DNA from 2 places in the Shewanella sp. SP2S2-6 genome. Region 1 is predicted to be linked to the other one. Evidence: riboswitches for the same ligand, from Rfam matches in the RefSeq annotation. Region 1 holds a riboswitch; the other holds the start of a gene.
What was found. A riboswitch is a leader RNA that binds a small molecule or an ion and turns the genes downstream of it on or off. The one in region 1 is predicted to bind cobalamin.

Region 1 (5,691 bases):
TGCCTTCGTCCATGTTGATGTCGATGATCTGCGCGCCGCTTTCGACCTGCTCGCGGGCGACATCGAGCGCCTGCTCAAACTTACCGTCTTTGATCAGCTTTAAAAACTTGGCTGAACCTGTAACGTTGGTGCGTTCACCCACGTTAACGAACAGGGATTGGGCGTCGATAGTCAGTGGTTCCAAACCGGCAAGGCGGCAGGCTACGGGAATATCGGGCAATACGCGCGGGTTATGTCTATCGACCGCTTCGCGAATAACGCGGATATGTTCAGGCGTACTACCACAGCAACCACCGATAATATTGAGCATGCCTTCGCGCGCCCAATCTTCAATCACGTTTGCCATGTCTTCTGGGGTTTCATCGTAACCGCCAAACTCGTTCGGCAGGCCTGCATTCGGATGCGCCGACACATAACACTCACTGATGCGGGATAATTCTTCCACATAGGGGCGCAATTCTTTTGGCCCAAGTGCACAGTTAAGACCGATAGATAACGGCTTGATATGACGAAGGGAATTGTAAAAGGCTTCGGTCGTTTGGCCAGTCAGTGTGCGGCCAGAGGCATCGGTAATAGTGCCCGAAATCATGATCGGCAATCTGTCTTTAGAATGCTGACCAAATAAGTCATCAAATACCGATTCAATCGCAAACAGTGCGGCTTTGGCGTTTAAGGTATCGAATATGGTCTCGACCATAATGATATCCGCGCCGCCTTCAATCAGCGCCTTAGTGGATTCTCGGTAAGCGCTCACTAACTCATCGAAGCTGACGTTGCGATAGCCAGGATCGTTCACATCGGGACTAATCGAACACGTACGGTTAGTGGGGCCTAACACACCGGCGACGTAGCGTGGAATGCCTGTGGCAGCAAACACTTCATCACAGGCTTCACGGGCGAGGCGCGCGCCGGCTAAGTTAATTTCGGCGGACAGCGACTGCATGTCGTAGTCGGCCATGGCGATAGTAGTAGCATTAAAGGTGTTGGTTTCAATGATGTCGGCACCGGCGTTTAAGTAGTCGGTGTGAATTTGTTTGATGATGTGGGGTTGCGACAACACCAATAAATCATTGTTACCTTTGACGTCAGTGTGCCAATCTTTAAAGCGTTCGCCGCGATAATCCTCTTCTTCGAGCTTGTGGTCTTGGATCATAGTGCCCATGGCACCGTCTAAGATTAGAATGCGCTCAGCAAGCTGTTTACGAATGTCTGCCAATATCTGGCCGGCTTTGGTAGAGGGTATCGTCATAAATAATTACCTTAAATACAGCTAAGTTAAGTCCAAGCATCGACCCTTGTTATGCTAAGTGCAGGGTAAAGCGTGTTGTGCAGTCCAGATATCGGCTCTCGTTATCGACCCTAGTTAGTGATCTAAATTAGCTAACTTAGTTAGGCTAAGTGCATTCCATTCTGCTCGGTCGATATTTGACTACTCGTTTTAGTTATTCATTGTTAGAGATTAGTTTTGGACATTTAAACGTATAGACGTCCATAATACGCGACTTATGATTGTCAGGGCAAGGTCAAAATTGACTGACGACAATTGCGTCCTATCAGCACTTTTCACCCAGTTTAACGGCTCTTTTTTTAGGACTAGTTGTAGAGCTAGTTGTTGGGCTAGGGCGTAATTGAGTATATAGGACGACGGTTCTAATGTGGGCTTTCAACAAAATTTGCCATGAGTGATAGACATAGGAATACGATGAAACAAGTTCGATTGTTATTGTTACGCCACGGCGAGTGTGAAGGCGGCGCCATTTTACGCGGCCGTGTGGATGTGCCTTTAAGCGAAAAGGGCTGGCAGCAAATGTCGGCAGCGGTTGAGGCGCAGGCAAGTACCTGCAGCGCGATTTATAGTTCGACTTCACGCCGCTGCGGCGAATTTGCCCAAGCCTTTGCCGCCGAATTGCATTCGACGGCGGCATTGATATCTGAGTCAAGGCCATTGCAGGCGCAGTTTTTGTCGGGTTTACAAGAAATCGACTTTGGCGATTGGGACGGTTGTCGACTCGATGAGCTGTATCAGCAAGAGGGCGAACGTTTAGCGGCCTATTGGCAAAACCCTTGGCAAACACCGCCGCCCAATGGGGAAACTATGGCCAGTTTCGAGTCGCGGGTGAATGGCGCGATTGACCAGATACTCGCCGCCGAGTTTGAACGATTGACCGTCGACTCAGATAGCGCCGAGCTGGCTGTGGGAGCGGGCGTGGCTGCGGGCGAACTGGCTGCCAAAGTATGGGTGGTGACCCACGGCGGAGTGATCCGTCACTTAATGGCGCGCGCCCTTGGGGTTGAACGGGCGGTGGGATTTTACAGTCAACTCGATTTACCCGTGGCGGCCGTGGTGAGCATTAATGTGCTGCAGGATGAGCACGGCGTTTGTTATTGGCGTTTAGATTGGCCGAGCGGGCGCTGCGAGTGATCCGCGTTGCCCTAAGGTGAAGATTTTTCTTGTCTTACCAGCGTGATTGTCGATTGCCTATTAAGGTAAATATAGGATAATGCTTTTTCCTGACGTCCCCGACGCACACGGCCTTGCAAGGCTGGTGGCAGTGTATCGGATGACGTCACAGAAATAGGTGTTGGGAGTTTTGAGTGGTGCGAGGGTGTTCTGTGGCAGTTATGGCCGAGACACGCTGCAAAGGCTTGAAATCAATCTCAACATAATAGGGAATCGGGGAGCTGCTCGTCAGTCAGCCCGAACTGTGCCCGCAACTGTGAGTGACTTTTTATATTGTTTTCAATACAAAAAGTGACGAGTCAGGAGACCTGCCTATTTCTGTTATCGCTGCGTGCAGCCTTAGTTCTCGAGCGGGTGACTCGAGGGAGCCGATGACAATGTGCACAACCTTTTTTAATTCAGGTTTGGACTCGCTAGGAGCACCACTTTGGTGAAACTCTCTGCCATCCAAACGAGCCATGCTTTGAATGACAGCGACACTCGCCCATCAGCGAGCCAGACGGTCGCGCTCGATGTCAGCCAGTTAAGCTGGTGTATCGATGGCAAAACCATTCTTTCCAATATTAACTTTGCGCTGCCAACGGGGCAGATGTTGGGTTTGATTGGGCCTAACGGTGCGGGTAAGTCTAGCTTGCTACGCTGTTTGTATCGCTTTGTTCGCCCGACTCAGGGCAAAATTACCCTGTTTGATCAAGATATTGAGCGTTTATCGCCCAAAGCGTTTGCCTGCCGCGTTGCCGTAGTGCAGCAAGACACGCCGCACTATTTCGATTTAACCACAGAGCAATTGGTCAGCATGGGCTTAACACCGCACAAGGGCATGTTCGATACTAATTCGAGCTGTGATGGCGAGCGCATTGCCAAAGCCTTAGAGAAAGTCGGCCTGAGTCATAAGATGCATCAACAGTACGAGCACTTATCTGGTGGTGAAAAGCAGCGTGCCTTAATCGCCCGTGCCATAGTGCAGCAGCCGCAACTGCTGATCCTCGACGAGCCAACCAACCACCTCGATGTGCGTTATCAAATCCAAATCCTCGAATTAGTTCGTAGCCTTGGCATCAGCGTGATTGCCTCTATTCACGATCTCAATTTAGCCAGCGCCCTGTGCGACAGTTTGTTGTTGATCCATAACGGTGAAGTCAGCGCTATGGGCACACCAACCGAGGTATTAACCGAGGCGCGAATTGGTGATGTGTTCGGCGTTTGCGCTCAGGTGTCGACCCATCCACAACATAAAAAGCCCTTAATCAGCTACTTTTATGGCTACCATGATTCGACGCACAACATGGCTGATGCTTTGGCTGAGCGAGGCGAGGGCGGATGATTCAGGGAGTAAACAGCATTTCATCTTACATTTGGGGCGTATCGTGACACCTTTGACGAGACAACAACTGATGCTGGTCGCATTAGGCATAATCACTTTGATAACCCCCATTGCCGCCACGAGTTTTGGCGCGGCGAACATCAGTTTTATGGATGTTATCCAAGTGTTTATCAATAAAATGGCCAACCTCACTCAAGCCAATGGCATGACAGAGCGCATCGTGATGGAGCTCAGACTGCCGCGTATTTTGCTGGCCTTTGTGGCGGGTGCGGGTTTGTCCTTGGCGGGCAGTGTGCTGCAAACCGTGACCCGCAATCCGCTGGCCGATCCATATTTGTTTGGTATTAGTTCCGGCGCATCCTTTGGCGCTGTGGTGATGTTGACGATATTCACAGGCTCTGGATTTTTTGAGAATACGGGTATGGCGGCGAACTCGGGGATTTTTAGTGGCTCGGGCGCCTTGTCGGGTTTGCTTTGGTTTAGCTTGCCCTTCGGCGCTTTTATTGGCGCCAGTTTGTCGGTACTGATAGTGCTGGCCTTGTCTGGCCTTGGGCTCAATAGCCAAGTGGAACGCATGTTGCTCTCTGGCGTGGCGACCTCCTTTATGTTCGGCGCGCTAACGAGTCTGTTGCTGTATTTCGCTAGTCCGCAGGCGACGGCTTCTGTGTTGTTTTGGAGTTTAGGCAGTTTCGCTAAGGCCAGTTGGTCCTTATTAGTGATGCCGACACTGGTGATTGGCGCGAGTTTGTTCATTATTTTAGGCATGAAACGGCAGATCATGGCGTTGCAAGCGGGGGATGAAACGGCGCATACCTTAGGGGTGAATGTGCCTAAGTTGCGACTCAATATGCTGCTGCTCTGCTCCTTGATTACCGCGATTTTGGTTGCCACCTGCGGCGGTATTGGGTTTGTCGGTTTGATGATCCCCCACACAGTGCGCATGCTGTTTCCCGGTCGTCAGCCGATTATTTTAACGGCGCTGGTGGGCGGATTATTTATGGTGTGGATTGATGTGCTGGCGCGCTGTTTGTTGGGCAATCAAGAGTTGCCCGTGGGCATTATCACAGCGGCCATAGGTAGCATGTTCTTTTTGCTGATTTTGCGTAAACGCAGAGTCATGGCGTAAGCACCTAGTCAGAACGTAATCCTAGAGTCATCTTGCAAGCGCAGACTGACGGGATAATCAGTATTTCTGTTGATATCCCACCCGCGATTGGAAATGCACAATTGGACATGTTCGTCATAAACGCGGGATGCGTTGTGGTTATTTAATGTAGATTACAAAGTGGAGTGTGGATGTCTCAGTCAGCCGTGTCTTTTCAAATAAGCCCTGTGAGTAAAGCGCAGGATCTGGTGATTCTGCAGAAAATTGATCTTAAGACTAAGCCGCCCGGCGCCTTAGGTCAGCTCGAATCCTTAGCCTTGCAGATTGCCCGCGTGCAAGCGACTGATTTGCAACAAACGGAGCAGCCACAAACGGATGTGCTCAAAATAGTCCGTCCAACCATGTTAGTGTTTGCGGGGGATCATGGCATTGCCGCAGAAGGCGTGTCGATTGCCCCTAGCGAAGTGACTCACCAAATGGTGCAAAACTTTGCCCATGGCGGCGCGGCGATTAACGTTTTTTGTCGGCAGGTGGGCTTTAAGCTCGAAGTGATCGATTGCGGTATGTTAACGCCAGTTGAAGGGGTTGAAGGCATTATCGATCAACGTCTTGGCGCGGGCACAGGGGCGATTCATTTAGAACCCGCGATGGCGCTGGAAACCGTCGATAAAGGCTTTGCTATGGCGCGCGATTTGATTGAACGTCACCATCAAGCGGGTTGTAACTTAGTCGCCTTTGGTGAAATGGGCATAGGCAATACCTCCTCTGCTGCGGCCATTATGGCGGCGATTATGCAGCTGG
Region 2 (5,691 bases), on a different contig from region 1:
AAAGTGTACTACTATCATACAAGGTTATTGATGCTAGTATGAATATGAATGGAGAACTGCATTATAGAGTTAACATGACGTTTAAGCCGTCATATAACAACAAAATAGAATCATTACTCAATGAAAAACTGGGCCTTAAGTCCACAGTGATTACCCTAACGAGCAACGTTGATGCAGACTGGTATGTCGATGGTGCAAAGGTTGGTACAGGTAAGAAAATTTATCCCGAAGTTACCTTAGGTAAGCATGGTATTGTCGCATCATACAAAACCATGAAAAAATCAACCATTGAAACAGTAGAAACCAATGCTATTTTTAACTATAAATTTGGCAAGATAGAAGACAAACCCGCTACTGACAATGAAGAGATTAAAAGTATAGCGAATAAGTCAGCTGCAGAGGAGACCAAGTCTAAACAGACTAAGCCTAAATTAACTATGTATGCAAAAAAAGAAGACAATACATCGAAAGAAGTTAATAATAAAAATGAGATGTCTGCCGATAATAATGATAAAAATAGCTATGAATATTATCTTGGTATTAAACCGCTAAATAAAGAAGAACAAGATAAACAATTTAAGAATAGATAATAGCAAAAGCAGCCTTTATATTCATTTAAAGGCTGCAAAATAGCTTATATAATCAGATATTAAAAACGATAACCAAGGGTTAAACGAATATCACGGCCTCGACCAGAGTAATAACTATCACCCCAAAGGCCACCGTAATAACCTGCGCTAACATAGTCTTTATCGAATAGGTTATCGATACGCAGACTGGCAAGCCAAGCATCACGATTGTAGTTCAAGGCTAAATTACCAAGCACGTAACTAGATAACTTATCGCCTTCGTTACCGTTATCGCCTTCGATAAAGCGGTTACCAGTATAAATTGCTTCGGCAAATACTTGGAAATGCTCAGCAAAATCCATGCTGACATAACCGCGTCCTGTGTGTTTTGCCACCCAAGACAGCTCCTTGCCATCATTGTTACCGTCAGTAAATTCAGCATCGATATAGTTATACTCTAGCCCGAGCTGCAGCGCTTTAGTCACCTGCCAATCCCAATCGGCACTGGCGCCATAACGACGAGAAGCGTCGGCATTGACGTTAGCGCCTTGGAAATCTCCATTTGGAGGTGTCTCCGCGCTAGGATCAAACACGATTTCATCTTCCAAATCGAGACGGTATAGGCTCACTCGTAGAGTTTGGCTCGCAAGAGTCCAATCCCAACCCGCTTCGTAGGAGCGGCCCGTCTGCGGCTTTAAGCCAAACACATCTTTAGGGGTATAAGCTTGCTCATCCACTTTGGCAAAACGGAAGTTTTCATCGCCACGCAGATAGAATCTGTGCTCCGTACTAGGACGGTAGTTTAGGCCAAACTCAAATGCTGTCGCATCTTCATCTAAATCGATACCATTAGGATAAACTTTGCGATCGACTAACTCGTCGGTCACCCGCGCATATCGCCCACCCACAACATAACTTAGGGTATGGCTTAATGGAACAGTGGCTTGTAAGTAAGCACTTTGTGTTTGCTGCACATTACTGCGCGCCATAGTGTCAAAATCAGCCTTACCACGGCTGATGTCTAAACCTGTGACTAGGTTTAGCTCACCTTGACGGGTACTGTAGTTCGCTAACGCTTTAGGACTAAACATCAACAGTGAGCGCGTGTTATGGCTGTTCGCCCCCCAATTAAAAGAAGACACTAAGGTATCGCTATAATCTAAATCCGCTGCTAAAGCCCAATTTTGATTAAGCTGATGCTGATAACCCGTGCGCGCCGCAGTGGTCATCTCGTGAGAATATTGCTTATCGTTCCCAGAGTCACGTGGGTTGTCTTTAAATTGATCTTTTGTAAGCGAGCCAGGATTTTCACGGTCATCATCGTAATAGCTGGTTTCAACGAAGAACGAGTCTGTGGCCGTTTTATATTGAATGCGGCCAAGAATAGAGCCGGTTTCGTTAGCATTATGTTTGCGATAGTTGTCACCTTGGTTATAGCTACCAGTGAAAAAGTAACGCCAATCTTTGTTGATCGCGCCAGAGACATCACCACGACCTTCATAGGTATCAAAGCTGCCGCCGGATAACTGCACGCTGCCGCCAGTATTTTCAGGAGATTTAGTGACAATATTAATCACCCCGCCCACGGCTTGGTCACCATAAAGCACACCCGCACTACCCGATAAAATTTCGATGCGCTCGACTTGATTAAGCGGAATGGCATTAAGACTAGGGGCAGCGATATCGATATTATTGAGGCGACGACCATCAAGTAAAATCAGCGTGTTATTCACAGCAGTGCTGGCGCTAAAGCCACGCATCGCAAAACTAGTACCGATGTTATTATCTGAAATTTGAATACCACTTTGACCGCGTAAAACTTCAGTCACACTAGTGGCACCGCTCATTTCAATCGCCGCAGCGTCAATCACATTCACATTCGCGGCAATATTTAACGGGGTATTGTCAGAGCGGCCGATCACGACAAGATGCTCGTCGACTTTCGCTGTGCTGCTAGCGTCAGCCGCCATAACGGGCGCGATAACGGAAAAACTGCAAAGGCTACCGATCAGCAGCGCGATTTTTGTTGGATTTGTTCCCATTTTACCTTTAACTCCTGCAAGGAAAACGGGGCATTAGCGCCACGATACTGTTCATTCAGTAAAAGATACTGACAGTGACTATCGCATTTTGAGATCTGCCCACCGAAATCTCAAAAACACCTTTAGGGCCGGTCTCCGGACTTAGGCTATGTTAATCCGTAAAAATAGAATTAACGCTAGACTGACCTTTAACATTCTGACTATCGGGTTCTGTCTTGAACACACCAATCAAACGCGGTCTTCTCTCACCTTTTACCGTTGCGGGGGCAGTGCCAGAATTTCACTGGCTTCCCGATTATCTCGCGGCTTTCGCACGCAAGCACCTCAGAAGGTTGACTAAAAATTTGATTCATAGGGCACAGCCATCAATAAAACAGCGATACTCCCTTAAGGCTCAGCACATTATAGAGCCTGAGCGCGCGCATTATAGACGTCTATACGGATGAAAGTCCATCAAACTCAAGCGAGCGTCTACAGCCTACTTCAAGGAGAATGGGACTAAAGTGGAGATAAAATCTTGGCTATTATCTGCCTGCAGTGGTGGTTTATCGGCAGAAAAAACGGCACCTCGCATCGACTTATGCAGTAGATACAAATCTTTATTGCCACTAACAACCGTATAGTAGCCAATTTCCCCTTGAGGAATCGAAGCATAGGCTTTGGGATTCACTTGCGTGGCATTGTGGATATTGGGCATGGCTGTACAGCCTAAAATAGCCTTAAATCCCTCGTGTCCATCAACTTCAGTCTCGCCGAGCTTCTGGTACACCACTTCGCCGTCACAGGTCGATTTATAGGTCTGGGCCATCGCATCTAAAAAACGCTCAGGGCTAATACTCTCGGCCATATCCTTAAAGCCCTGCACGCAAAATAGTGCACTCCACTGGGTTAATGCTTCCTGCTCTGGCACAAACTCTGCCATAAACATGCCTGCTTGCTCCTCATGATAAGCCTGCTTCCAGCCCGCAGGCAGATTGAACCCTAATTGCTGACCAAATACGGGCAATACATGGGTATGAGCAACGCCGCTTTCGCTCCGGGGCATATCTAATGTGGCTTGAACAGGCTCTGAGCCAATTAAGCTGCAGAGTAACAACACACTGGCACCTTGAAATAATCCAATAGGTGAACACAATGCTAATTTCATACTTATCATCCTTGTATCGCACTTATAACTAATACTAATTAATACGACATCATGAAATTGAACAGAAAACACCCAGCATTCTAGCGAAGAACCCAGATTGAAAACAGTCAAAAGCTTAGATTAACTGCCACTTTGAAAGAAATAATCACTGTCACGGCTTGAATAACAGAGAAATACTCCGTTTATCTGCGCCGTGATGGTAAAAAAGGTTAGTGCTATTCGCTAAACAACCACATTTTGACTTCAGGTTTAGGCCTTTCCTGACTCAGAATCGCCTGCCGTTGCTCTGGCGTTTCGCATTGGATAACAGGGGTAAAATCCAGCGGCTTAATCACCAACGAATCGGCAGGCGGTAGCGGAGATTTGGCGAACATCTCGTTATTCATCGACCAAGAGACCCATTCCCCCTTTTCACTGATCCCGACATAACCCTCACCCGCTCTCGCTAACCAAGTTAATCGCGGGATGCGTTCTATGAGCTTCTCGACATTTTCTAGGTTAGCCCTATAGCCTACTGGCACGACTTTGCCGTCAGGACGGGTGAATACAAATGATGCTGAACCTATGGTGATTTTGCTTCCCTCCTGCCAATACCGATTGAGAATGTCTTGGGCATAGTGAAAACCATATAGATAGGCGTAGTCACTATCATCGACAAGGATTTGCGGTACGGCATTGTCACGCAGCAACAAAAATCCCGTGCCAACACTGACAATACTGTTCACGCCTTTAATATCCGTTTGTTTGAGCCAATCGATACCACAGTTCGTTTCATTGCCCCAAAAGTGCGCCTCACCCGTTGGACTTAAGATTGCAAAAGCACAGCTATTTGACGTAATACTCGCGACATCCAGTAGCGCACTGCGAATAGAATAAACATCACTACTCTGCCCCCAAGTTACGACGCTGCCATCCTTTTTTAGAGCTGCATAAGTTCCTTGGGTATATTCAACACTCACAACATCCATTAACTGTGGCAGCAGCTTTTTCATATTGGTTGACCGTTCAACTTGCCCCCAAATCACAGTGCTTCCGTCTTTTTTAAGAGCAGTAAAACTTCGTCCTTCAGCAAAAATATCCACGACATCAAACAGTTTATCCTGCACATGTTGGCTATTGCCGCCTTCGGGCCCATAACCCCAAGTGTGCACTTTTCCACTAGCATCGAGTGCGGCTACCGCCTCACGATTAGCATAGAGTTTAGTGATGTTTGTCATTCGACTTTGCAGGGCTTTGTCGAGGCTCAGTTTCCCTGCACGTCCCCAGTACACCACAGTGCCATCTTCACGTAGTGCGGCAAAACCTTCCTTTATAGGCACGACTTGTTTGACGTGTTTAAGCTCCGCAGCAACTTCACGACTATCGCCTCCACTAAAACTATTACCCCAAGTGACCACATCACCATTGGGGGTGATAGCAGCCACTGCCATATCATTTGTTACAACGGTATTTACTGCGGGTAAATCACAGGGAATATGACGATACTGCGGACTCGGTTTTTCCTTAAATTGGATGAGTTTACCGTTATCAAACTGCAGCAATGACTCGTTATTACTTTCCACTATGGCCATAGGTTGAGGCTCGCTACAGCCAGAGATCTGCATGGCAACCATGCCCGCGAGTAAAGCCTTAGGCCAAGTGATTCGATGAGTGAGCATTACTTATTTCCTTGTATTTGCTTGGAGATGTCATTCAATGTTGTGCAGCAGACAGAGCGAAGATGAAATAACCTAACATCGCCTAATGTCAAAAATGGGCAGAATTCTAGCAGCTTGTTGATAAAAAGACGAAAATGCTCACAGTTTACTCTGCAAGTGCCCTCCACAGGCTAGCGCCTAACTTATGGCATGCTATTCTAAGCATCCAGTACCGCTGTTTAAAGGAGTAACAGTATGACTCGTCACATCATTCTTGATTGCGATCCCGGCCATGA

Region 2: it holds a riboswitch for cobalamin, as region 1 does, so the genes downstream of both, Q4Q57_RS06515 (TonB-dependent receptor) here and Q4Q57_RS02550 (ABC transporter ATP-binding protein) in region 1, are expected to answer to the same signal.

What each region holds. Positions count from the first base shown of each region.
Region 1 covers NZ_JAUOEQ010000002.1:118,171-123,861, reverse strand. Annotated here, with positions in the region: gene metH (methionine synthase) at 1-1,249, opposite strand, end outside; gene Q4Q57_RS02555 (histidine phosphatase family protein) at 1,703-2,422, shown strand; cobalamin riboswitch at 2,626-2,792, shown strand; gene Q4Q57_RS02550 (ABC transporter ATP-binding protein) at 2,892-3,785, shown strand; gene Q4Q57_RS02545 (iron ABC transporter permease) at 3,754-4,911, shown strand; gene cobT (nicotinate-nucleotide--dimethylbenzimidazole phosphoribosyltransferase) at 5,082-5,691, shown strand, end outside.
Region 2 covers NZ_JAUOEQ010000005.1:220,380-226,070, reverse strand. Annotated here, with positions in the region: gene Q4Q57_RS06520 (hypothetical protein) at 1-590, shown strand, start outside; gene Q4Q57_RS06515 (TonB-dependent receptor) at 650-2,611, opposite strand; cobalamin riboswitch at 2,720-2,953, opposite strand; gene Q4Q57_RS06510 (hypothetical protein) at 3,090-3,758, opposite strand; gene Q4Q57_RS06505 (hypothetical protein) at 3,974-5,416, opposite strand; gene rihA (pyrimidine-specific ribonucleoside hydrolase RihA) at 5,651-5,691, shown strand, end outside.